DNA from 4 places in the Nocardia sp. NPDC088792 genome. Region 2 is predicted to be linked to each of the others. Evidence: riboswitches for the same ligand, from Rfam matches in the RefSeq annotation. Region 2 holds a riboswitch; each other region holds the start of a gene.
What was found. Region 2 has a riboswitch for S-adenosylmethionine ahead of ACIP5Y_RS34515 (aminotransferase class V-fold PLP-dependent enzyme). Riboswitches for the same ligand answer to the same signal wherever they lie in the genome.
Positions count from the first base shown of each region.

Region 1: another riboswitch for S-adenosylmethionine. It lies ahead of ACIP5Y_RS33780 (amino acid ABC transporter permease); the one in region 2 lies ahead of ACIP5Y_RS34515 (aminotransferase class V-fold PLP-dependent enzyme).
Region 3: another riboswitch for S-adenosylmethionine. It lies ahead of ACIP5Y_RS43950 (bifunctional o-acetylhomoserine/o-acetylserine sulfhydrylase); the one in region 2 lies ahead of ACIP5Y_RS34515 (aminotransferase class V-fold PLP-dependent enzyme).
Region 4: another riboswitch for S-adenosylmethionine. It lies ahead of ACIP5Y_RS45310 (rhodanese-like domain-containing protein); the one in region 2 lies ahead of ACIP5Y_RS34515 (aminotransferase class V-fold PLP-dependent enzyme).

Region 1 is NZ_JBIVKC010000005.1:334,270-340,056, forward strand. Features, by position in the region: gene ACIP5Y_RS33770 (HhH-GPD-type base excision DNA repair protein) at 1-523, shown strand, start outside; gene ACIP5Y_RS33775 (flavin reductase family protein) at 606-1,154, shown strand; SAM riboswitch class I at 1,229-1,324, shown strand; gene ACIP5Y_RS33780 (amino acid ABC transporter permease) at 1,334-2,209, shown strand; gene ACIP5Y_RS33785 (amino acid ABC transporter ATP-binding protein) at 2,206-2,970, shown strand; gene ACIP5Y_RS33790 (ABC transporter substrate-binding protein) at 3,002-3,979, shown strand; gene ACIP5Y_RS33795 (GNAT family N-acetyltransferase) at 3,976-4,479, shown strand; gene ACIP5Y_RS33800 (LLM class flavin-dependent oxidoreductase) at 4,476-5,546, shown strand; gene ACIP5Y_RS33805 (ABC transporter substrate-binding protein) at 5,543-5,787, shown strand, end outside.
Region 2 is NZ_JBIVKC010000005.1:504,532-510,318, reverse strand. Features, by position in the region: gene ACIP5Y_RS34550 (MDR family MFS transporter) at 1-20, opposite strand, end outside; gene ACIP5Y_RS34545 (crotonase/enoyl-CoA hydratase family protein) at 114-935, opposite strand; gene ACIP5Y_RS34540 (2-oxo-4-hydroxy-4-carboxy-5-ureidoimidazoline decarboxylase) at 1,150-1,470, shown strand; gene ACIP5Y_RS34535 (YbaK/EbsC family protein) at 1,511-1,984, shown strand; gene ACIP5Y_RS34530 (flavin reductase family protein) at 2,124-2,588, shown strand; gene ACIP5Y_RS34525 (LysE family translocator) at 2,631-3,305, opposite strand; gene ACIP5Y_RS34520 (heme oxygenase (biliverdin-producing)) at 3,546-4,208, opposite strand; SAM riboswitch class IV at 4,444-4,557, shown strand; gene ACIP5Y_RS34515 (aminotransferase class V-fold PLP-dependent enzyme) at 4,611-5,787, shown strand, end outside.
Region 3 is NZ_JBIVKC010000008.1:363,406-369,192, forward strand. Features, by position in the region: gene ACIP5Y_RS43920 (hypothetical protein) at 1-108, opposite strand, end outside; gene ACIP5Y_RS43925 (DUF167 domain-containing protein) at 185-415, shown strand; gene ACIP5Y_RS43930 (tRNA (cytidine(34)-2'-O)-methyltransferase) at 427-891, opposite strand; gene ACIP5Y_RS43935 (DUF3017 domain-containing protein) at 998-1,243, shown strand; gene ACIP5Y_RS43940 (hypothetical protein) at 1,345-1,503, opposite strand; gene ACIP5Y_RS43945 (homoserine O-acetyltransferase) at 1,773-2,936, opposite strand; gene ACIP5Y_RS43950 (bifunctional o-acetylhomoserine/o-acetylserine sulfhydrylase) at 2,933-4,279, opposite strand; SAM riboswitch class IV at 4,375-4,485, opposite strand; gene ACIP5Y_RS43955 (TetR/AcrR family transcriptional regulator) at 4,498-5,214, opposite strand; gene ACIP5Y_RS43960 (MFS transporter) at 5,354-5,787, shown strand, end outside.
Region 4 is NZ_JBIVKC010000009.1:89,646-95,432, forward strand. Features, by position in the region: gene fgd (glucose-6-phosphate dehydrogenase (coenzyme-F420)) at 9-1,019, opposite strand; gene ACIP5Y_RS45290 (HAD-IIA family hydrolase) at 1,186-1,944, shown strand; gene ACIP5Y_RS45295 (MarR family winged helix-turn-helix transcriptional regulator) at 1,946-2,392, opposite strand; gene ACIP5Y_RS45300 (type 1 glutamine amidotransferase family protein) at 2,389-3,027, opposite strand; gene ACIP5Y_RS45305 (O-succinylhomoserine sulfhydrylase) at 3,124-4,338, opposite strand; gene ACIP5Y_RS45310 (rhodanese-like domain-containing protein) at 4,382-4,804, opposite strand; SAM riboswitch class IV at 4,820-4,935, opposite strand; gene ACIP5Y_RS45315 (hypothetical protein) at 4,984-5,421, opposite strand; gene ACIP5Y_RS45320 (FAD-dependent oxidoreductase) at 5,680-5,787, shown strand, end outside.

The DNA.
Region 1 (5,787 bases), 170 kb from region 2:
CACGGATGATTTCGCCCTTTTGGTGGGTATGGCCCTCGATCAGCAGTTTCCGATGGAGCACGCATTCCGTGGTCCGCAGAAACTCGCCGACCGCATGGGCGGATTCGATATCCGGAAGATCGCGAACGCGGATCCGGAGGAATTCGAGGAACTGGCCGCTACCCCGCCCGCCATTCACCGGTACGGCCGGTCCATGGGCCGCCGGGTGCAGGAGCTGGCCCGATTCATTGTCGAGCACTACGACGGCAAGACCTCCGCGCTGTGGACCGAGGGCGACCCGGACGGCAAGGAAGTATTGAAGCGATTGAAGGCGCTGCCCGGCTTCGGCGATCAGAAGGCGCGAATCTTCCTCGCGCTATTGGGTAAACAAGAAGGCCTGCGCGCACAGGGCTGGCGCGAGGCCGCCGGCGCGTACGGCGAGGAGGGGTCGCGGCGGTCGGTGGCCGATGTGACCGATGCCGAATCACTGACCCAGGTCAGGGAATTCAAGAAGCAGGCGAAGGCCGCCGCCAAGGCGAAGTAACCGCCGCGGCGTTTCCGCACCCCTTGCGATCGGGCCGATCCCAACCCTGTCGGCGGCCGCGCGGGAGTGTTGCACTGGGGCGATGGGCGAGTTGACCTCGATCCGCGGCGGGGCCGCCGCGTTGACCTCAGTCGACGGTACGGATCTCCGGCGGACGTTCGCGCACTTCCCCAGCGGGGTGGTGGCGGTATGCGCCCGCATCGGGGGTGTGGCGCACGGGCTGGTGGTGAGCACCTTCGTGCCCGTGTCGCTGGATCCGCCGTTGGTATCCATCTGCATGCAGTATTCGTCGCAGACCTGGCCGGAGCTGGAGCAGGCGAGCCGGCTCGGCCTGAGCCTGCTCGACGGTGAGCAGCGGGAGGCGGCGCTGAATCTGAGCTCCCGCACCGGGGATCGTTTCCGGAATGTGGAGCTGCGCACCGGGAACGGGAACGCGGCGTTCATCGCGGGCGCCACGGCCTGGCTGGAGACCTCGGTGCATGCGCAGGTGCCGGCCGGTGATCATGCGGTGGTGTTGTTGCGGGTGCATCGCCTGAGCGTGCGCCCGGAATCCGAGCCGCTGGTCTTCCATCGCAGCGGTTTCCGCGCGCTGCACGACGGGGCGGGGGATATCAGCGAAGCCGCCAGCTAGTCCTGTTGCGGCGCAATTCGATTCACGGTGATCCGGAACGGCGACAGTCGCCGGTCCGGTTCGTATCGTCGTCATCACCATCCAGAGCGATCGAGAGACCTGGCTCGTAGACGTCGCAGCAACCCCCTTCACGTTCGGGTGCGGGTGCTTCCCGCCAGGACCGATGGAGGGACATTGTCATGAGCATCCTGGCCGCGCCGCCGGAACGGCGCGAGGAGGTCGACGACGGCGCGTTGCCGATCGCTCGCCGGCGGCATCCGTGGCGCTGGGTGACGGCCGCTGTCGCATTGCTGCTGGTTGCGCAGTTCGTGCACGGGCTGGCCACCAATCCCGGCTGGGATTGGTCCACTTTCGCGCAGTATGTGACCGCGAGGTCGGTGCTGGCGGCCTTGAAGGTGACCCTCGAACTGACGTTCTGGGGCACGCTCCTCGGTTTCCTGCTCGGGATCGTGCTGGCGATCGGCCGGTTGTCGAAGAATCCGGTGCTGCAGACGATCGCGTGGACGTACATCTGGGCGTTCCGCTCGATTCCGCTGATCGTGCAGTTGTTGTTCTGGTTCAACCTGGCGTACCTGTACAAGACGGTGTCGATCGGTATTCCGTTCGGACCGGAGTTCGCGCACTTCCAGACGAACCAGGCGCTGAGTGGTTTCACCGCCGCGGTGCTGGGCCTGGCCTTGCATCAGGCGGCGTATTCGGCGGAAATCATTCGCGCCGGGATCATTTCGGTGGATCAGGGGCAGTGGGAGGCGGCCAAGTCGCTGGGGCTGCCCTGGCGTCGCCAGTTCTTCACGATCGTGGCGCCGCAGGCCATGCGCGGCATTCTGCCGAATGCGGCCAATGAGGTGATCAGTCTTTTCAAGGGCACGTCGATCGTGTCGACGATGGCGATCGCCGAGTTGTTCTATCAGGTGCAGGTCATCTACGGCCGGAACGGCCGGGTGGTGCCGCTGCTGATGGTGGCGACGGTCTGGTACATCGTGCTGACCTCGGTGCTGAGTGTCATCCAGTTCTATATCGAGCGGCATTTCGCGAAGGGCAGCGTGCGGAAATGAGCGAGTACGCGGTCGAATTGCGCGGCATCCGTAAGTCTTTCGGTGCGCTCGAGGTGCTGGGCGGGGTCGATCTCGCGGTGCGGCCGGGTGAGGTCGCGGTCATCCTGGGGCCGTCGGGTTCCGGGAAGTCCACGCTGTTGCGCACCATCAATCACCTGGAACAGGTGGATGCCGGCACGGTCCGGGTGGGCGGTGATCTGGTGGGGTACCGCCGCAAGGGCAACAAGCTGCACGAGCTGTCCGAGCGCGAGATCCTGCGGCAGCGGGCGCGCATCGGTTTCGTGTTCCAGAACTTCAATCTCTTTCCGCACCTGACGGTCCGGGAGAATGTGGCGCTCGCGCCGGTCGCCTCGCAGGGCCGCCCCAAGGCGGAGGCGAATGCCGAGGCGCTGGAGCTGCTGGCGCGAGTCGGCCTGGCGGACAAGGCCGATGAGTATCCGCGCCGCCTTTCCGGCGGCCAGCAGCAGCGTGTCGCCATTGCCCGCGCGCTGGCCCTGCGGCCGGAGGTGGTGCTGTTCGACGAGCCCACGTCGGCGCTCGATCCGGAGCTGGTGGGTGAGGTGCTGGATGTCATCCGGGACCTGGCCCGGGACGGTTCGACGCTGGTGATCGTCACGCACGAGGTCGGTTTCGCCCGCGAGGTGGCCGACACCGTGGTGCTGCTGGACGCCGGCCGCATCATCGAACAGGGTCCGCCGCGCGAGGTGCTGGACAACCCGGCCCACGAGCGCACCAAAGCCTTTCTCGCGCATGTCCTCTGACGTGCCGCCCTCACGTAAGGAATCACATTTCATGTCTCTGGCGCGCCGCCGCAGGCGAACCGGCGCTCTCATCGCCCTCACCGTCCTGAGCCTGCTCACCGGGGCCTGTGGCAAGGGTGACGGTGGTGCGAGCGAGACCCGCGCGGTCAACGGGACCACCTACGACCTGAGCCCGGAGCAGTCGACCCGTATTCACGCCGACAAGGTGGATTCGATTGCGGCGCAGGTGCCGGCCGCCATCCGGCAGCGCGGCACGCTCATCGTGTCGGGTTCGGTCGGCGCGACGCCGCCCCTCGGTTTCTACGCCACCGACGACCGCACCGTGATCGGTTCGGAGGTCGATATCGCCTGGCTGGTGGCCGACATCCTGGGGCTGAAGGTGGATCACCGCACGGCCGATTTCGCGCAGAACTTCGTCAAGGTCGACTCGGGTGAGGTGGACGCCATCGTCTCGAACATCACCGTCACCGAGGAGCGCAAGGAGAAGTACGACTTCGCCACCTACCGGCTGGACAATGTCGCGCTGGAGGTGCCGAAGGATTCGGACTGGACCTATACGGACCGGAAGTCGCTGGCGGGCAAGCGGATCGGCGTCACCTCGGGCACCAATCAGGAGCAGCTGCTGGTGAAGTGGAACGACCAGAACGTCGCCGACGGACTGCCCAAGCTGGATCTCGCCTACTACCAGCAGAACAACGACTACTACCTGGCGCTGGCCTCGCATCGCATCGACGGCTACGTGGGCCCGAACCCGAGCGCCCAGTATCACGTCGCGGCGGTCGGCCAGTCGAAGGTGATCGCCACCTGGTCGGGCGCGGGCGACGCACTGCAGGCCGAGATCGCGGTGCTCACCAAGAAGGACAACGGCCTGATCGGCCCGGTGCAGCAGGCGTTGCAGTACGCCATCGAGCACGGCGCCTATCAGAAGGTGCTCGACCACTGGGGGCTCGGCGGCGAGGCCGTGAAGCAGTCCCGGATCGATCCGCCCGGCCTGCCGAAGAGGGGATGAGCGTGACCCGCACCGTATTTCATGTCGGACAGCACGACCCGCTGGCCGCGCCGCTGCTGGCGGAGCTGGCCATCGAATACAGCACGCGTTACGGCCGCACGGTCGGTGAGGTGCATGCCGGGCTGCTGGCCTATCCGGCGCAGGATTTCGCGCCGCCCTACGGCGATCTGCTGGTCGTGGTCGAGGACGGAGAGGTGGTGGCGGGTGGCGCCTTCCAGCGCTACGACGCCGGAACCGCCGAGCTGAAACGCATCTGGACCTCGGCCGAGCATCGGCGCAAGGGTCTGGCCCGTTTCGTGCTGGAGCAGCTGGAGGCCGAGGTCGCCAAGCGCGGTTACCGGCGCATCTTCCTCACCACGGGCCCGCGGCAGCCGGAGGCGGTCGCGCTGTACAAGGCCACCGGATATATCCCACTGCCGCAGGACGTGGAAAAGGAAGTCGGTTTCGTGCACCCCTTCGAGAAGTTCATCGGCTCCGAAGCCGAGGCGGTGCCGGCATGAAATTCCTGCTGCTGACACTGATCACGCACGTCCCGGACCCGATCACCGGCACCACCGAGAGCTCGCGACAGCGGCTGCGCCGGGTCGTGGACAGCGCGAAGCTGGCCGAGGAGCTCGGCTACGACGGTTTCGCGGTGGGGGAGCGGCACGAGGACCCGTTCATCTCGGCCGCGCCGCCGGTGGTGCTGAGCCATATCGCCGCGGTCACCTCCCGCATCGCGCTGTTCACCGGTGTGACCACCCTGAGCCTGCTGGATCCGGTGCGCGCCTTCGAGGACTACTCCACGCTGGACAATCTCTCCGGCGGCCGCCTCGAACTCATCATCGGCAAGGGCAATGGCGCGGCGCAGGCCAAGCTGTTCCATGTCACCACCGATGATCAGTGGGACCGCAATCGGGAAGGCTACGAACTCTTCCGGCAGCTCTGGGAGAGCGACAGCGTCACTTGGAGCGGCCGCTTCCGTCCGTCCCTGACGGAGGCCAAGGCCCTGCCGCGCCCGTTGCAGCCGCGGCTGCGCATCTGGCACGGCAGCGCCACCAGCCGGGAGTCCGCGGATTATGCGGCGCTGCACGGTGATCCGCTGTTCTCGGCGAACGTCACCTATGCGGTGGATCCGTACGCGGAACTGGTCGAGCACTATCGGGAGCGCTGGGCGGCCTACGGGCACGACCCGGCCGAGGCCCTGGTAGGTGCGGGCACCGCCGGATTCCTGATCACCGAGAACTCGCAGGACGCGATCGACGCCTATCGCCCGATCTTCCAGGCGCGGCAGGCGTCGGCCCGGAAGTTCAACGTGCCCATCGTCTTCGAGACCGTCGAGGATTTCGCCGCACGTTCCTCCGCGCTCATCGGCAGCCCGCAGCAGGTGCTGGACAAGCTGTCCCGCTATCACGAGCGACTGGGCCACGAAGTGGTTCATCTCAATGCCGACGGTGACGGCCGCACGGATAAGCAGCACCGCGAAAGTCTCGAACTGTTCCAGGCGGAGGTGGCGCCCGAACTGCGCCGCCGCATTCCGAGCCGTCCGCTCGGCGCCGATCGCTACCCCTCCGGAGATCCCCGATGAAGCTCGCCTCCTCCCGAACCCGGCGACCGCTGGCCCTGGCCGGCGTGGTCGCCGCCACCCTCGGCCTCGCGGCCTGCGGTGGTGGTTCGGACAGCCCCGGCGGTGCGCCCACGGGTCCGCCGCAAGCCGGAGGCACCCTGCGTTACGGCCTGTCGCAGGCGCCGACCTGCTCGGATCCGGCACAGTCGGGAACGAACCAGACGCTGTATGTGACGCGGCAGGTAGTGGATTCGCTGCTCGA
Region 2 (5,787 bases):
CCCACTTCTGAAGTAGCCATGGCCCAAACCTCCAGCCTTACCCGCCTCACGATAGGCCGATAAGCGGAGGTCTGTAGTCCTTTTACGCTGGGCGAGCGACCGATTCCAAGCTGCTATTTCCCCTGGAAGCGCGGCGGCCGCTTCTCGAAGACGGCCTGAATGGCCTCGGTCAGATCCTCCGACGGCAGGAAGGCGGCATTCCACGCGGAGACGTACCGCAGCCCGTCCGCCACCTTGCCCGCCTTGGGCTGGTCGAGCACATCCTTGATGCCCTGCACCACGAGCGGCGGGTTCTCCGCGATCTCGCGGGCCAGCGCGTGCGCGGCGTCCAGCACGGCCTCCCGGTCGGCGTAGACGTCGTTGATCAGCCCGATCTTCTCGGCGCGGGCGGCGTCGATGTCCTTGCCGGTGTAGGCGAGTTCGCGCAGGTGGCCCTCGCCGATGATGCCCGGGAGCCGATGCAGCGAGCCGATGTCCGCGACGATGGCGACCTTGGCCTCGCGCAGCGAGAACTTGGCGTCCGCGCTGGCCAGCCGGATGTCCGCGGCGGCGATCAGGTCGAGGCCGCCGCCGATGCACCAGCCGGAGATGGCGGCGATGACGGGCTTGTGCGAGTCGGCGACCGCGGTGACCGAGTCCTGCATGGTGCGCACGTGCCGGAGGAAGCCGGTGCGCGGCCCGGCCAGCGCCTTGTCGGCCAGCAGCGGCCCGAACAGCGGGCTCATGGCGGGCAGGTCGAGTCCGTAGGAGAAATGCTTGCCCGATCCGGTGAGGACGATGGCCCGCACCTCGGGGTCGGCGTCGAGTTCGCCGAAGATGAGCGGCAGCTCGCGCCAGAAGTCCGGTCCCATGGCATTGCCCTTGCCGGGGCCGGTGAGTGTCACCTGTGCGACGTAGTCCTTGCTCTCGACGTCGAAAGCCTTCCAATCGGTCATCGGTCCAGCGTAACGGGACAACCGAGACCTTCCACCCCCCGCCACTCGGCCCCCGCCGGACGGCGCGGCCCGAGTGATACCAACCGGTTCGCAGAGTTGGCCGGCACGGTGTAAAAGCTGTGCTAATTCTGCTGCGGCCCACTGGTTCCCATGACCCCGCGGACGGACCATTCTCTTCATCGCCGGAGCGCATACGCGGGTGTGGAGGACCGAGATGATGATGCATCACGGAATCGGGCTGGAGCGCTTCAATTCCCTGACCCGTAGCCGTGCCGTGCATGCCCTCTTCGAATGCTGCTGCAATGTCACGTGGGCGGCGAAGCTGGCCGACAGCAGGCCGTACCCGAGTCACGAGGCGCTGTGCAAGGCCGGCGAGGCCGAACTGGACGCCCTGTCTTCAGTCGATCTGGAGCGAGTATTCGATTCCTGTGTGCACGAATCCGTTTCGGCGCACACCCTGGAGGAGCTGACCCGTATCACCCGGGCCCGCCTGAAGACCATGCTGGGGCCCGAAGACGGCTACCCCGAATACTGATCCTCCGCACATCCACCGCAATCGATCTACCCTTGGTGCCATGCGCAGGTCCCTGCCACCGGTCGCGTCGAAGGTCTCCGACACCTTGATCGCGCGCGGCCATCACGGGGTGATCATCACCCAGGAGAATCCCACCCACACCGCACAGGAAGCGGCCGATGCCCTCGGCGTGCAACTCGGTGCGATCACCAAATCGCTGCTCTTCCTGCTCGACGACGATCCGGTACTGCTGCTGGTTTCCGGCGCGCACCAGGTGCATCTGTCCCGCACCGGGCAGCGATTGGAGGGCACGCTGACCCGCGCACCGGCGGCAATGGTGCCGGCGGTGACGGGGCAGCCGATCGGCGGGGTGGCCCCGCTCGGCCATCCGACCAATCTGCCGACGTTCGTGGACAACGCCCTGTCCCGGCATACGGAGTTGTGGGCGGCGGGCGGGCATCCGAACACGCTGTTCCGCACGACCTTCGGCGAGCTGGTGCGGATCACGGCGGGCCTGGCCATCGATGTGGACTAGGCGACAAATGGCACAGGGCGGAATATCCGGGCAGCCGGACACGTAGGTTCGTGACGTGAGCGATTCTCCGGCGCCCGGGTCCGAGCTACATGTACCCGATGATCTGAGCGGCATCACCGCGCAGCAGTATCGGGCTGCCATGCGGCATTATCCGGCGGGCGTCACCATCGTCACCCTGCACTCGAAGAACGGCCCGGTCGGTTTCACCGCCACCTCCTTCGCCTCCCTCTCCGCCCAGCCCCCGCTCATCTCGTTCAATATCGCCGAGACGTCCTCCAGCATCGAGTCCCTGTTGCGGGCCGAATCCGTGGTCGTGCACTTCCTCGGCGAGCATCAGAAACATCTGGCACAGCGTTTCAGCCGCACCGCCGAGGATCGCTTCACCGACCGGTCGCTCTGGACCGCCATCGAATCCGGCGAGCCGATCCTGCACGGCACCCCGATCTGGGTGCGCGCCACCGTCCACCAGCTCCTCCCGATCGGTGACCACACCTTGGTCATCGGCCTGGTCACCCGGGTCCACGACAACACCACCGACGGCCCGGCAGCCGGCCCGCTGGTCTATTACAACGGCGCCTATCACCGCGCCGAGATCGCCGACTGACTCACCCCGCAGCGTTCGATTCGGACCGGGTAGGAGTCCGGCTCACACCGCCGAGGCGGCCGTCCCGATCCCCAGCGCCGCCAGGATCGCCGCACTCGCCTGCTCCAGCCGCGCCCGCACCTTGGGCCGCTTCAACATGGCCACCGCCCGCGAGGCCGCCACCGCCACCGCCACCATTTCGATTGCGGCAATGGTGGATTCGATCGCGCCGAGGGTGAGCGTACCCCCGAAGGTCACATGCGTCAGGAACTGCGGCAGCACCGCGAGATAGAACAACCCCACCTTGGGATTGAAAATGCAAGATAGCAACCCCGCAGCGAATGCCGAGCGCAACGACGACGCGGCCCGCGTCCCGGCGGTTTCCCGCTGCGCCCCAGCCTCTTCCAGCTCCGCCCCGACCTCGTCCAGTTCCGCGGCGGCCCGGCCTTGCTCCCGCCGATGCGCGAGCAGCGCCCGAACCCCCAGGTACAGCAGATAGATTCCGCCGACCACCTTCAACGTGCGATACGCGGTCGCCGACTGCTCCAGCAGCGCCGCCACCCCCGCCGCGACCACGACGGCCCACACCAGCCCGCCGAATGCCGACCCGATGGCCGCGGCCACGCCCTGTCGCGATCCCGCCATCGAGAAGCGCAGCACCAGAAACGTATCCGGCCCGGGCGTGAGGGCCAGCAGAATACACAGCCCCAGAAAACTCAACAGCAGCGCGATACTCACCGATTCATAGCAACCCATCCCGCCCCGCGAGCGCAAGAGCAGGCAAGACTTCGCGCACCGCGAACACGGGACCGGAGAACGCATCCCCGTCGGCGAGCGCAAGACCGCCGGCCGTGACAGCGCGCACGACCGGCGGTCTTTCAGCCGCGAAGAGCCGCTTCCACGCGCCGGTCTCCGCGGCCGATCCGGCGAAGGTCGCCGATCCCTCCGACAGACCGGCGACCTTCGTGAATCTCGTTGTTACGCGGCGAATTCCGCGCCAAGTTCACGGAACAGGTCCGTGTTCAGCGTGAATGCGTGCCGGGCCTCGTCGAGTACCCGGTCGACCTCGGAGCCTTCGACCGGCAGGCGGTCCAGGCTCTCGCGGTATTCGCGCTTGAAGGCGGCCGGATTCGAGATCTCGTCGAAGACGTAGAAGCGCACGCCGTCGCCCTTCTTGGGCAGGCCCCACAGTTTTTCGGCGGTACCGCGGATGACCTGCCCGCCGGACAGATCGCCCAGATAGCGGGTGTAGTGGTGCACCACGTATCCGGCGGGCCAGGTCTGCGCGCATTCGTCGATGCGGGCGGCATAGGCGGCGGTGGACGGCAGCGCGGTGAGTCCGGCGCGCCAGTTCTCGCCGCCGAGGTGGGCGAGGTCGGTCTCGAGGGACTGCAGGCGCTCCAGTTCGGGACGCACGAACGGTCCCGCGACCGGGTCGGAAGCCAGTGCGGCGGAATGCTTTTCGAGGGCGGCGTAGACGAACCAGAGTTGCGCGGTGTAGCGGTAGAACGCCTCGACCCCGAGCTGTCCGCCGAGCATGTCACGCATGAAGGTGGAGTGTTCGGCCTCGTTGTGCTGCTGCTCGGTCGCGGTGCGAATGAGCGTCGAGAAGGGCGTGGTGGTGTCGGTGGTGTCCAACATGGTCGAGCAACCTCGTTTCAACTCCCCGGGCGCTCTCCTTTGGCTACCCTAACTTCTCCACCAACCGTACGCGCCAGCAACGATCGCGCGATTCGAACTTCGGGGCCCACCCGATCCAACTTTCGGATGATATTTGTGTGCGATCTGCCCTCCGCCGCACTCCTGGCGGGGTTGGGCCCTTACCGGCCGGGCAGGGTTGACAACCGTGCCGTGCATCTGCCAGCCTCTCCAATCAGGTCATGAGTACCAGCGTTCAGCCCCGGCTTGCTGGTCGGCAACCCTCCTCCGCGGTGGGGTGCTCCGGGTGACGACCCGGCTGTCGCCCGACCGGGCGCGGCAAGCGCGGACTCTCGATCACTCTTTTCTCTGATCGCGCGTCCCTGGATCCGATGGGATTTCGTGATGACTGCTTTCGCCGACCAGACCTGTGCCCCGCTGGCCACCGTCTCGGGTTGTGAGCTGCAGGTGCCCCTCGTGCAGGGCGGCACCACCACCTACGCCAACTTCGACTACGCGGCCAGCGCCCCCGCCTTGCAGCAGGTCACCGACCGCGTCGCGGAACTGCTGCCGTTCTACGCGAGCGTGCACCGCGGCGCCGGCTACGCCTCCCGCGTCTCCACCGACTGCTACGAGAACTCGCGGGCCACGGTCGCTCGCTTCCTGAACGCGGCCGACGATCAGGTGGTCGTCTTCACCCGCAACACCACCGATTCACTGAACCTGCTGGCCTCCTGCGTGCCCGGTGACACGGTGGTGCTGGATGTGGAGCATCACGCCAACTTCCTGCCCTGGACGCGGCACGGCCGCCGCGTGGTGCCGATCGCGGACACCATCGAGGAGACCATTCAGCGCCTGGTCGCGGAGTTGTGCTCGAAACCCGCTGCGCTGCTTGCGGTTACCGGCGCCTCGAACGTGACCGGGGAACTGTTGCCGTTGGAGCGGCTGGCGTGGATCGCGCATCAGTGCGGTACCCGCATCCTGGTGGATGCCGCGCAGCTGGCCCCGCACCGCCGCATCGACCTGCAGACCACGGGCATCGATTACCTGGCCTTCTCCGGGCACAAGGCGTACGCGCCGTTCGGTGCGGGTGTGCTGGTGGGCCGCCGCGACTGGCTGGACCGGGCGGAGCCGTATCTGGCGGGTGGCGGCGCGGTGCGCTCGGTGACCGCGGACGGTGTCGAGTGGGCCCCTGCCCCGCAGCGGCACGAGGCCGGTTCCCCCAATGTGCTCGGTGTGGCCGCCTTGGCCGCGGCCTGTGACGCGCTGGCCGCTCTCGACGCGACGACGGTCCTCGAGCACGAGCAGTACCTCACCCACCGCCTGCGTTACGGCCTGAAAACCGTTCCGGGCGTGAACTTCCTGCGTATCTGGCGGGACAGCACCGACGCGGTCGGCATCGTGGCCTTCACCGTCGACGGTTTCGAGCCGGGCCAGGTCGCCGCCTACCTGTCCGCCGAGCACGGTATCGGGGTCCGCGACGGCCGTTTCTGCGCGCATCCGCTGCTCGCCCGTCTCGGTGTGGATGCCGCCCTGCGCGCCAGCATCGGCCTCGGTACCACCGCGGCCGATGTGGATCGGC
Region 3 (5,787 bases), on a different contig from region 2:
CACGTGCGAGTCGTCCTTGATGGTGACCGGACCGGCCGCAGCCGTCCCCGTCGCCAGCAGGATCACCCCCAGCACGGCCGTCAGCAGTAGTAGAGAACGCTTGACCATCTCCGTCTTTCCTTCCAGGTCAGCCTGCTCGCCCGAGCGTACGGGACGATGCTGGAACGAGCAGAAGGGAGCACACGTGCCCACCGTCGTCCGGGCGACCATCAAACCGAACAGTAAGAAGGGGCCACTCGTCGAACTCCTCGGCGACGGCACCCTGCAGCTCTATGTGCGTGCGCCCGCCGTGGAGGGCAAGGCCAACAAGGCCGCCATCGAACTGCTGGCTGCCCATTACGGCGTGGCGAAAACCTCGGTGCGCCTGACGGCCGGCGCCACATCCCGCTTCAAACGCTTCGAGATCGACGACTGAGTGACCGGAAACTACACGGCGCCTGGGAAACCCAACTGCCGCCAGGCTTCGTAGACGGCTACGGCGGCGGCATTGGAGAGGTTCATGGAACGGCGGCCCGGCAGCATGGGGATGCGCAGCTGCGCGGTGACGCGGGGATCGTCCAGTACTTCGGCGGGGAGGCCGGTGGGTTCGGGGCCGAAGAGCAGGACATCGCCCTTGCGGAAGGCGATCTCGGTGTTGTGCGTGGTGGCGGCGGCGGTGAAGGCGAAGACCCGCTCGGGCTGGATGGCCTCCCAGGCGGCCGCGAGCGATCGATGCACGGTGACCACCGCCAGATCGTGATAGTCGAGCCCGGCCCGGCGTAGCTTCGGCTCGGATAGGTCGAAGCCGAGGGGCTCGATCAGGTGTAGCTCACAGCCGGTACCGGCGGCCAGGCGAATGGCATTGCCGGTGTTGGGCGGGATACGAGGTTCGAAGAACACCAGATGGAACACGCGCTACAGCATCCCAGAACGTAAGCTCGGGGCCGTGACTGGAGCCCATACCGCGCCCGAGAGCCGCAGTAGTCGTTTCTGGGCGTCCGTGCGCGAGAACCTGCCCATGCTGCTGGTCGCCGCGGTGCTGGTGGTGGCCGTGGTGCTGTTGTCCGCGGACCGGTGGCGGCGCGGGACCTACGTGTTCGGCGGTGCGGCACTGGTGGCCGCGGCCCTGCGGCTGTTGCTGCCGGCCGACCGGGTGGGTCTGCTGGCGGTGCGGAGCAAGCCTTTCGACGTGGGCTGGCTGACCGTGACGGGCGTGGCGATCATCGTGCTGGCGGCCACCATCAGTCCGCTGGGTGTCACTTAGAGCCCTGCGGGATGTCTGGAGCCCTGCGGGATTCGGGGCTGCGGTCGGAACCGCAGCCGGAATTCAGCGGGTGGTCGGGTGGCCCGGCCGCCGGGTGGCGGTCAGACCGAGGTGAGGCGGCGGCAGAGCTCGCGGCGGAGTACCTCTTGGTCGGGAAGTCGGTTCAGTACCCGGAGTACGGCCGGGCGTAATTCGCGTTGTTCCTCGTCGTTGAGCAGGTCGACGAGAGTGCGAAGATCCAGGTCATCGAAGGCTGCCATGCCTGACACAGTAATCGTCCGCGGCGCTTCGCAGAAGGATCTCTACGGGACGGTTACGGCGGATTCATGCGCGCGAAACCGGCAGTGCTTCACGACAATTCGCACGAAACAGACTCGACACGCGACGTTAGCGCGCACCCTCTATGGGGGAACGTGCGCGCATATTCGAAGGAAACCCTAATTATTCGCGCGGCACATGTCAGTGATGCGGCTCACTCGCGGCAATGTCATTCGGCCCACGTCAGTGCCGTTCGGCCGCACGCGCAGTGTCATTCGCGTGCGGAACGCGCCGCCCGCGCCAGGTCCATGGCCTCGGTCATGAGCTTGCCGACCGCCTCGGTCTCGGTGAGGAAGCCGTCGTGCCCGTCCCGCGAGCGCACGATCTCCAGGCCCTTACAGCCCGGCAGCAACTCGGCCAGCTCCTGCTGCGTGCGCAGCGGGTACAGCCGATCGGAATCCACGCCGCCGATCACACACGGCACCGGCGTCGCACCCAGCGCCGCCTCGATACCGCCCCGGCCACGGCCCACATCGTGCCGGTTCATGGCCTCGGTGAGCAGCACGTAGGTGGCCGGATCGAACCGTGCGACCAGCTTGTCGGCCTGATACTCCAGGTACGACTGCACCGCGTAACGCCCACCCGCCCAAGGGTTCTCGTCCCCCTGGGCATGATTCTCGAAACGATGATCCAGCTCGAACTCGGTGCGGTAGGTCAGGTGCGCGATGCGCCGCGCGATGCCCATGCCGGCGATCGGGGTGCGGCCGCTGCCGTGGTAGTTGCCGCCCTGCCAGTCCGGATCCGCCTGGATGGCGGCGATCTGGGTGGTCTGGGTGCCGATCTGATCCGCGGTGGCGCGCGCGCCGACCGCGAGCACCAGTGCGGCGCCGACCCTTTCGGGGCTGCCGACCATCCATTCCAGCACCCGCATACCGCCCATGGACCCGCCGACCACCGCGGCCAGCCGGTCGATGCCGAGCCGGTCGAACAGCTTCACCTCGGCGGCCACCTGGTCACGGATGGAGATCTCGGGAAACCGTGCGCCCCAGGGCTTTCCGTCCGCCGCCAGCGATGCCGGCCCGGTGGAACCCTTGCAACCGCCGAGCACATTGGTGGCGATGACACACCATTCGCGGGTGTCCACCGGCGCTTCCCGCCCGACGATGCCGTCCCACCATCCCGGCGAGACGTGATGTACATCGGCGGGGCCGACCACATGCGAATCACCGGTCAGCGCATGCTCCACGAGCACCACGTTGTCGGCGTTCGCGGAGAGTTCGCCCCACCGCTGCACGGCCAGCGTCACGTCGGGGATGACGTCGCCGTTCTCCAGCCGGACATCCCCGATCGCAATGCTGCCGAGCGTCCCATCGGGCGGCGGAAGCAGGAGTTCCGCCGCATGCCGGGAGGTGCTCGAGGTGGTTTTCACGGTCAACTTGCCGCCGCCGTCAGCCCGGCCCGCAGGTCCGCCAGGATGTCGTCGAGGCCCTCGATACCGACGGCCAGACGCACCAGACCAGGCGTGACACCGGAAGCAAGCTGCTCCTCGGGGGTCAGCTGGGAATGCGTGGTGGAGGCCGGGTGGATCACGAGCGAGCGCACATCCCCGATGTTAGCGACGTGGCTGTGCAGGGTCAGGGCGTCCACGAACTTCTTGCCCGCATCGATGCCGCCGGCCAGTTCGAACGACACGATGGCGCCGACACCCTTGGGGGCCAGTTGTTTGCCGCGCTCGAACCAGGGGGAGTCCGGGAGTCCCGCGTAGTACACCGTGGTCACGCCCGGCTGCCCGGTCAGGAATTCGGCGACCGCCTGCGCATTGGCGACGTGCCGCTCGACCCGCAGGCTCAGCGTCTCGATACCCTGCGCGATGAGGAAGGCGTTGAACGGCGCCACGGCCGAACCCAGATCGCGCAGCAACTGCACGCGCGCCTTGAGTGCGTAGGCGGGTGCGCCCAGGTCCGCGAACACCACGCCGTGGTAGCTCGGGTCCGGGGTGGTGAAGCCGGGGTACTTCGATTCGCCCGCAGCGTCTTTCACGGTCCAGTCGAAGGTGCCGCCGTCCACGATCACGCCCGCGACGGCCGAACCGTGCCCGCCCAGGTACTTGGTGGCCGAATGCACGACGATGTCCGCGCCGTGCTGCAGCGGGTTCAGCAGGTAGGGGGTCGCGACCGTGTTGTCCACGATCAGCGGCACGCCCGCGGCGTGCGCGACCGCCGAGATGCCCGGCAGATCGAAGATCGAGCTGCTCGGGTTGGCGACCGTCTCACCGTAGAAGGCCTTGGTGTTCGGGCGGACCGCCGCCTTCCACTGCGCCAGATCGTCGGGATCCTCGACGAAGCTGACCTCGATGCCCAGCTTCGGCAGCGAGTAGTGGAAGAGGTTGTAGGTGCCGCCGTACAGGTGCGGGCTGGAGACGATGTGGTCGCCCGCCCCGGCGAGGTTCAGGATGGCGAAGGTCTCCGCGGCCTGGCCGGAGGACAGCAGCAGCGCTGCCACACCACCTTCCAGGGCCGCGATGCGCTGTTCCACCACATCCTGGGTGGGATTCATGATGCGCGTGTAGATATTGCCCGGCTCGGCGAGCCCGAACAGCGCTGCGGCGTGGTCGGTATCGCGGAAGGCGTACGAGGTGGTCTGGTAGATCGGCAGGGCGCGGGCGCCGGTCGCGGCGTCGGGGGCCTGGCCGACATGAATCTGCTTGGTCTCGAAGGACCATTCCGAGGGGTCGATGCCCTCGGACGCGGGGTTCGCGGGCGCGGTCGAGTCACTCATGTTCAACTCCGGGAGAACAAGGTCGCCGAATGGCGGAAGTCTGACGTTATCGGAAGACGGATCGGCTTCGACAACAACACATTTCGGGAACCTCCTAGGTGCGCTTGCGCTCGGCCCTCGAGCGCCCGGTCCTCACCCGGAGCACCCCACCGCAGCTGGAGGGTTGCCGATCAGCAAGCCGGGGCTACGCGCTGATGCTCTTGACCTGATGCGAGATTCTAGCGGGCGGTCGCTCCTGTTTCCGCAGTGGGGCTTGCCACATTCGATTTGCAGCAGCAACGTCGGAATTCGTTGTATGCGGCGCGAACATTGTCGGCCAGCATGCGCGCGGTCGAGGCGGTGGTGCAGTCCGGGAACTCGGACTCGGCGTCGAATTCGCACTCCATGCCGACCCGCACGATGCCGTGCCAGGTGGCGGCGATGATGCGGACCGTCAGGTGGTCCTGGGGCAGGTGCAGGCGTTCGGCGAGCACCTCGGTCATGGCGCGGGTCTTGGTGTCGGCCGATTCCATGCTGAGGGCGCGGACCGCGGTGCTGTCGCGGCTGATGCGCTGCATTTGCTGGAACCAGCGGAAGGGCACCGGCTCGTCGGCCTCGATGACGCGGTCCACGATGACGAGGAAGGCGGCGAACAGGGCCTCCATTTCGTCGCCGCTGTCGGGCTGGGCGCGCAGTTCGTCGGCAAGTGCCTGTCCCCAGCCTTCGATGGGGGCGATGACGATCGCCTCCTTGCTCTCGAAGTACCGGTTCACGGTGCGGGGGGAGACATCGGCGGCGTCGGCGATCTGCTCGACCGTGGTGGCGTCGAAACCCTGCTCGTCACAGAGCTGTAGCGCGACGTCGATGATCCGTGTCCGGGTCTGCTGCTTCTTGCGTTCGCGCAACCCGGAGCTGCGGCGATGCAGCAAGCCGGCACTTGACAAATTGGCGGACATGGTTCCCATGGTATCGCCACCGGGGCGGATCGCGTCGCCGTATGACAACTGTCGCAGTCAGACATTTTTCGCTTGACGCCAATTGTCGGTGGGGGCCAGTATGGTCTCAACCGCCCTGGCCCATTCGTGAGGAGACGACATGACAGCCTCGCAAGACGCTCTCGATTTAGAAGAAAGATCAAGTGGCGCAACGGATTCGCGCCGCTGGTTCGCGCTCGGCGTCATCGCCATGGCGCAGCTCATGGTGGTGCTGGACGCCACGATCGTCACCATCGCCATGCCCTTCGCGCAGAAGGACCTGCACATCAGCGACGGCGACAAGCAGTGGATGCTGACCGCCTACACGCTGATCTTCGGCGGTCTGCTGCTGCTCGGCGGCCGGCTGGCCGACTACCTGGGCCGGCGCCGCATCCTGATGATCGGCCTGGTCGGCTTCGCCGGGGCGTCGGCGCTGGCCGGGCTCGCCCAGAGCTCGACCGAACTGTTCGCGGGCCGCGCACTGCAGGGCGCCTTCGGCGCGCTGCTGGCCCCCGCCGCCCTGTCCCTGGTGTCGGTGACCTTCACCGAGGCCAA
Region 4 (5,787 bases), on a different contig from region 2:
TGAGCGGCTTATGCCAGCGCGCGCAGCCGCGGCGCGAGATCGCGCTCGAACAGGTCCAGGAAACGGCGCTGGTCGTGCCCGGGAGCGTGGAAGACCAGGTGGTTCAGGCCCGCGTCCAGGTAGGGCTTGATCAGCTCGACGGTCTCGTCCGGGTCGGAGGCCACGATCCAGCGCTTGGCGATCTGCTCGATCGGCAGCGCGTCGGCGGCGGCCTCCATCTCGATCGGGTCGGTGATGGAGTGCTTCTGCTCCGCGGTCAGCGACAGCGGCGCCCAGAAACGCGTGTTCTCCAGCGCCAGTGCGGGATCGGTGTCGTAGGAGATCTTGATCTCGATCATCCGGTCGATGTCCTCGACGGTGCGGCCCACCTTGGCCGCACCCTCCGCCACCGCTGGCATGAGCTTCTCGGTGTAGAGGTCCATGCCCTTGCCGGAGGTGCAGATGAAACCGTCACCGGCCCGGCCCGCGTAGCGCGCGACCAGCGGGCCACCCGCCGCGATGTAGACGGGGATGCCGCCCTTGGGCACGTCGTAGATCGAGGCGCCGACGGTCTTGTAGTACTCGCCGTCGAAGTCGACCCGCTCGCCGGTCCACAGCGCCCGCATGAGATCCACCGACTCGCGCAGCCGCGCGAAACGCTCCTTGAACTCCGGCCATTCACCCGTGTAACCGGTGGCGATCTCGTTCAGCGCCTCACCGGAACCCACACCGAGCATGATGCGATCCGGGTACAGGCAACCCAGGGTGGCGAACGCCTGCGCCACCACGGCCGGGTTGTACCGGAAGGTCGGCGTCAGCACCGACGTGCCGAGCTGGATCCGCTGCGTGCGCTCCCCCACCGCGGCCAGGAAGGCCAGCGAGAAGGGGGCGTGCCCGCCATTGTGCCGCCACGGCTGGAAGTGATCCGAGACCGTGGCGCTGTCGAGGCCGTGTTCCTCGGCCGCCACCGCCAGTTCCACCAGTTCCCGGGGGCCGAACTGCTCCGCCGAGGCCTTGTAACCGAGCTTGAGGTCCTTCACCTGCGCAACTCCTGTCGCTTGACTGCGCTCGTCTGTGGGCCCAACCTCCCGAAACGGAAGGTTAGTCCCCTTCGGGTGATCCTATGAGGCGGGTCACCCGCGGATAGCGGACAATGTGCTGGTGACGATCTCCAGTGAAGAGCCGATTCTGTCCTACCTCACCGATATGGACGGCGTCCTGGTGCACGAGAACCACATGGTGCCCGGGGCCGACAAATTCCTCGCGGAACTGCGCGACAACGAGATTCCCTTCCTGGTCCTCACCAACAACTCCATCTATACCGCGCGCGACCTCTCCGCGCGTTTGAAGCACACCGGCCTCGACATTCCCGTCGACGCCATCTGGACCTCCGCGCTCGCCACCGCGACCTTCCTGCAGGACCAGCGGCCCAACGGCACCGCCTACGTGGTCGGCGAATCCGGGCTCACCACCGCACTGCACGAAATCGGTTACGTACTCACCGATTCCGAGCCCGACTATGTGGTGCTGGGCGAAACCCGTACGTACTCATTCGAAGCCATCACCACCGCCATCCGGCTGATCGCGGCGGGCGCGCGCTTCATCGCCACCAACCCGGACGCCACGGGGCCGTCGCGTGAGGGCATTCTGCCCGCGACCGGTTCCGTCGCGGCACTGATCACCCAGGCCACCGGCAAGAAGCCGTATTACGTGGGCAAGCCGAATCCACTGATGATGCGGTCCGCGCTGCGGCGCATCGGCGCGCATTCGCAGTCCAGTGTCATGATCGGCGATCGCATGGACACCGATGTCATCGCGGGGCTGGAGGCCGGTATGCGCACCATCCTGGTGACCACCGGTATCTCCACGCCGGCGCTGGTCGAGCAGTTCCCGTACCGCCCGACCACCATCCTGCCGTCGGTCGCCGCGCTGGTCGGCAAGACCGAGGATCCGTTCGCGCAGTAGATCACTCGGATTCGAACACATCCAGGGCGGCCGAAAGATCGGTCAGCGCATCGACTATCTGCGTGAACCGCTCGACACCCAATTCGTCGGTGAGACGCGCCGCCATCTTGGCGTGCTGCGGGCCGATGCCGCGCACGGCGTCATAGCCCGCCTCGGTGATGGCCACCAGCTTGGCGCGGCGATGCGCCGGATTGGGCCGGTACTCGGCAAGACCCTTGGCCACCAGTAGATCCGCGATGCGCTGCACACTCTGCCGGGTGATGCCCATCTCGCGCGCGACGCCCGCCACCGGCAGGGGTTCGCGCTGTACCGCGCCGAGCACCTGCCACCAGGCGGCGGTGATACCGGCGGGTCTGGCCAATTCCTCGGCTATGGCGAGGAATTGGCCGTTCAGCTTGAACGACGTGATCGCCGCCGTGCTGAACAGTTCCTGTTCGGAGCGGGTCATTGCGCGGCCGCCGCGCGTTCCTGTTCGTACTGGAACAGGGTGTAAAAGCCTGCGGCGTCATTGTTTCCGTACAGCTGGTACCAGGCGTCGAGGACGTGCGGTTCGTAGATGCCGAGCCGGGTGAAGATCGCGCGCGCGAAATCCACCGGGCGCGTACCGGTTGCGGTGATCAGGTCGCCGTCGATGACCGCGGTCCGATCCTGCACGAAGTGGTCGGTGCCCGCGTACCCGCTCATGGACAGGTAGCCGATGTCATTGCTGGTATGCGGGCGATCATCGAGCAGGCCCGCCGCCGCGAGTCCGAAGGTCGAGCCGCAGATGCCGGCGACCGGTACGTCCGCGGTGAGGAATTCGCGCGCTTTCTCGCCGAAGTCGGCGAGCGCGCCCGACTCCCAGTTCGCCGCGCCGGGGAGGATCAGCATGGCGCTGTCCGCCGGCTTCAGGTCCGCGAGCGCGACATCGGGCGTGATCCGCAGCCCGCCCATCGAGGTGACCGGTTCGAGCGTCGGCCCGACCGTCTTGACCTGCCAGGTTCCGGGTTCGCGATGCCACAGCGGGCGATTGATGTGCGCAGTGGCGAATCCGGGCTCCCAATCGGAAAACGTGTCGTATACGGCCAAATGCACTGTTTTCATCATGACAGTATGCTGTCATATTTGACAGCATACTGTCAATACTTCGGGCAAGAGAAAACCCCGGCCGTATCGACCGGGGCTCTCGAATCCTTCGGATCAGCTCAGCGCCTGATCCAGATCGTTCAACAGGTCCTCGACATCCTCGAGACCGACCGACAACCGCACCACACCATCCGTGATACCCACGGCCGCACGGCCTTCCGGGCCCATCGCGCGATGCGTGGTGGTGGCCGGATGCGTGATCAGCGACTTCGCATCACCCAGATTGTTGGAGATATCGATGATGCGCAGGCCGTTCAGCACCTCGAAGGCCCGCTTCTTGGCCTCGTGCTCGGGGGCCTTCAGCTCGAAGGTGACCACCGTGCCGCCGCCCGACATCTGCCGCTGCGCCAGCTCGAACTGCGGATGCGACTCCAGGAACGGGTACTTCACCCACGCCACCGCATCATGACCCTCCAGGAAGCGGGCGATACGCAGCGCCGAATCCACCGACTGGCGGACCCGCAACGGCATCGTCTCCAGCCCCTTGAGCAGCGTCCACGCATTGAACGGGCTCAACGCCGGACCGGTGTGCCGCATGAGGTTCTTCACCGGGCCGTCGATGTACTCGTGCGACCCGAGGATCGCGCCGCCCAGCACCCGGCCCTGACCGTCGATGTGCTTGGTGCCCGAGTACACGGTGATATCCGCGCCCAGATCGAAGCCGCGCTGCAGCAGCGGGGTGGCGAACACATTGTCCAGCACCACCTTCGCGCCCGCGGCGTGCGAAAGCTCCGACACCGCACGCACATCCACCAGGGTCTGCATGGGATTGGACGGCGTCTCGAAGAAGACGGCCTGCGTGGGCACCGACAGCGCCTGCTCCCACTGGTCCAGATCCTCGCCGTCCACGAAGACCGTCTCCACGCCGAAGCGCGGCAGGATCTCGTTGCACACCACGAAGCAGGAACCGAACAGGCTGCGCGCCGCGACCAGGCGATCACCGTTGCCGACCACCGCGGCGAGCGCGGTGAACACCGCGGACATGCCGCTGGCCGTCGCGAACGCGGCCTCCGCGCCGTCCATCAGGCGCAGCCGCTCCTCGAACATGGCGACCGTCGGATTGCCGTAGCGGGAGTAGACGAAATGCTCGACATCACCGGTGAAGGAGGCTTCCGCCGCCTCGGCGCTCTCGAACACGAAGCCCGAGTTGAGGAACAACGCCTCCGAGGTCTCCTCGAAACCCGAACGGCGGGTGCCGCCGCGCACGCTGATCGTCGCGGGACCGACGCCTTCGGGTAGCGGCTTGTCGAACGAGCCACCAGAGATCATGACTGCCTCCGATCAGAGCGAGGTAGGTATCCGGCGGACGCGCTCACGACTGCCGCCACGGCAGCCCGTCGGCCCGCCAGCCGGTCCGGCCGCGATGCCCCTGCGCATCCAGCGCACCTTCGAAACCCTCGACGACATTGAAGGAAGGCGTGAATCCGGCGGCGGTGGCGGCCGTGGCCGCACCGATGGACCGCTGCCCGGAACGGCAGATGAAGATGACCGGCGCTTCCGAGTCCGCGTTCCGGTCGGCCAGCGCCTGCTTCAACTGGTCCCCGAACCGCGCGTTCGGCGTGCCCGTGGTGTCGACCCACTCGATCAACGCGGTCGGCCGCCCGATGCCGCTGGTGTCGGGTACCCCGACGAACCGCCATTCGGCTTCGGTCCGGACATCGACCAGTACCGCATCCGGATTGTCGCGCAACAGCTCCCACGCCTGCTCCGGCGTGATGTCACCTGCGTAGCTCACTTCGAACCTCCTGTGAATCCGCACTTGCCGCACCCGTTTTCGGTGCGAGGCCAGGTCGTCACCCGGAGCACCCCACCGCGGAGGAGGGTTGCCGACCAGCGAGCCGGGGCTTGATGCTGGTACTCATGACCTGGGAGAAGATTGCCCGGATTCGGGCCCGGCTGTCAAACGCCTGCTCACTATCCGGAATTGCAGACCAGCCAGGTACCCGCGTTTTTGGTGAAATGCCAGGTAGTGGTGTCCTCGCGGTCACCGGTACGGAAGGTGACCTGAGCGGTCGCCTTGTCGCCGTCCAGGGCCGGATCGGTGAGGCCCTCGAATTCGAAGGTCTTGCCGGTACCACCGGGGACATGCAGGGGAGAACGGTTCTCGTCGAAGTCCGGGCAGGCAGCGCCCGCCTTGGGAGTGTCGGTGCCGCTGCGGGATTGGATGAAACCGCGCGCCGCTAGGGACAATCGATCCGAATCTGTGACATTCTTCTCAGCCGGCGACACCAGGGCGGCGATCAGGATGCCGAGGATGACCAGCAGAATCAGGCTCGCGGCGGTCAGGAACGGCCACATCGCGCGCTTGTCGGTCTGGTCGATCCGGACCTGCTGCTCCTCCACGTCGCTCATGGCTAGATCATGCCTGGTCGGCGCGGGTGTCCGGCCGCCGGGATGGGAGTACGCGGAAGTGGGCTGCGACGCCACCGATAGAATCAACCGAATTGCCCGCGCGCGAGCGGGAATAGCCACACCACGCAGCAACGCTGCAGCGTCGGGGGTTCCAGGATGGCACCACCCGAGGCCCAGGGCGTCAACTTAGCCTAAGCTAAGACAGACGGCTGAGACCGACCGCCAAGTAGATTTTCGACCATAAGGGTGCGCGTAAGAATGACCGAACAGAGTGCAGCGACCCGCCCGCTACGCATTGCGATCGTGGGCGCGGGCCCGGCCGGCATCTACGCGGCCGACGCGTTGATGAAGTCCGACAGCCCCGCC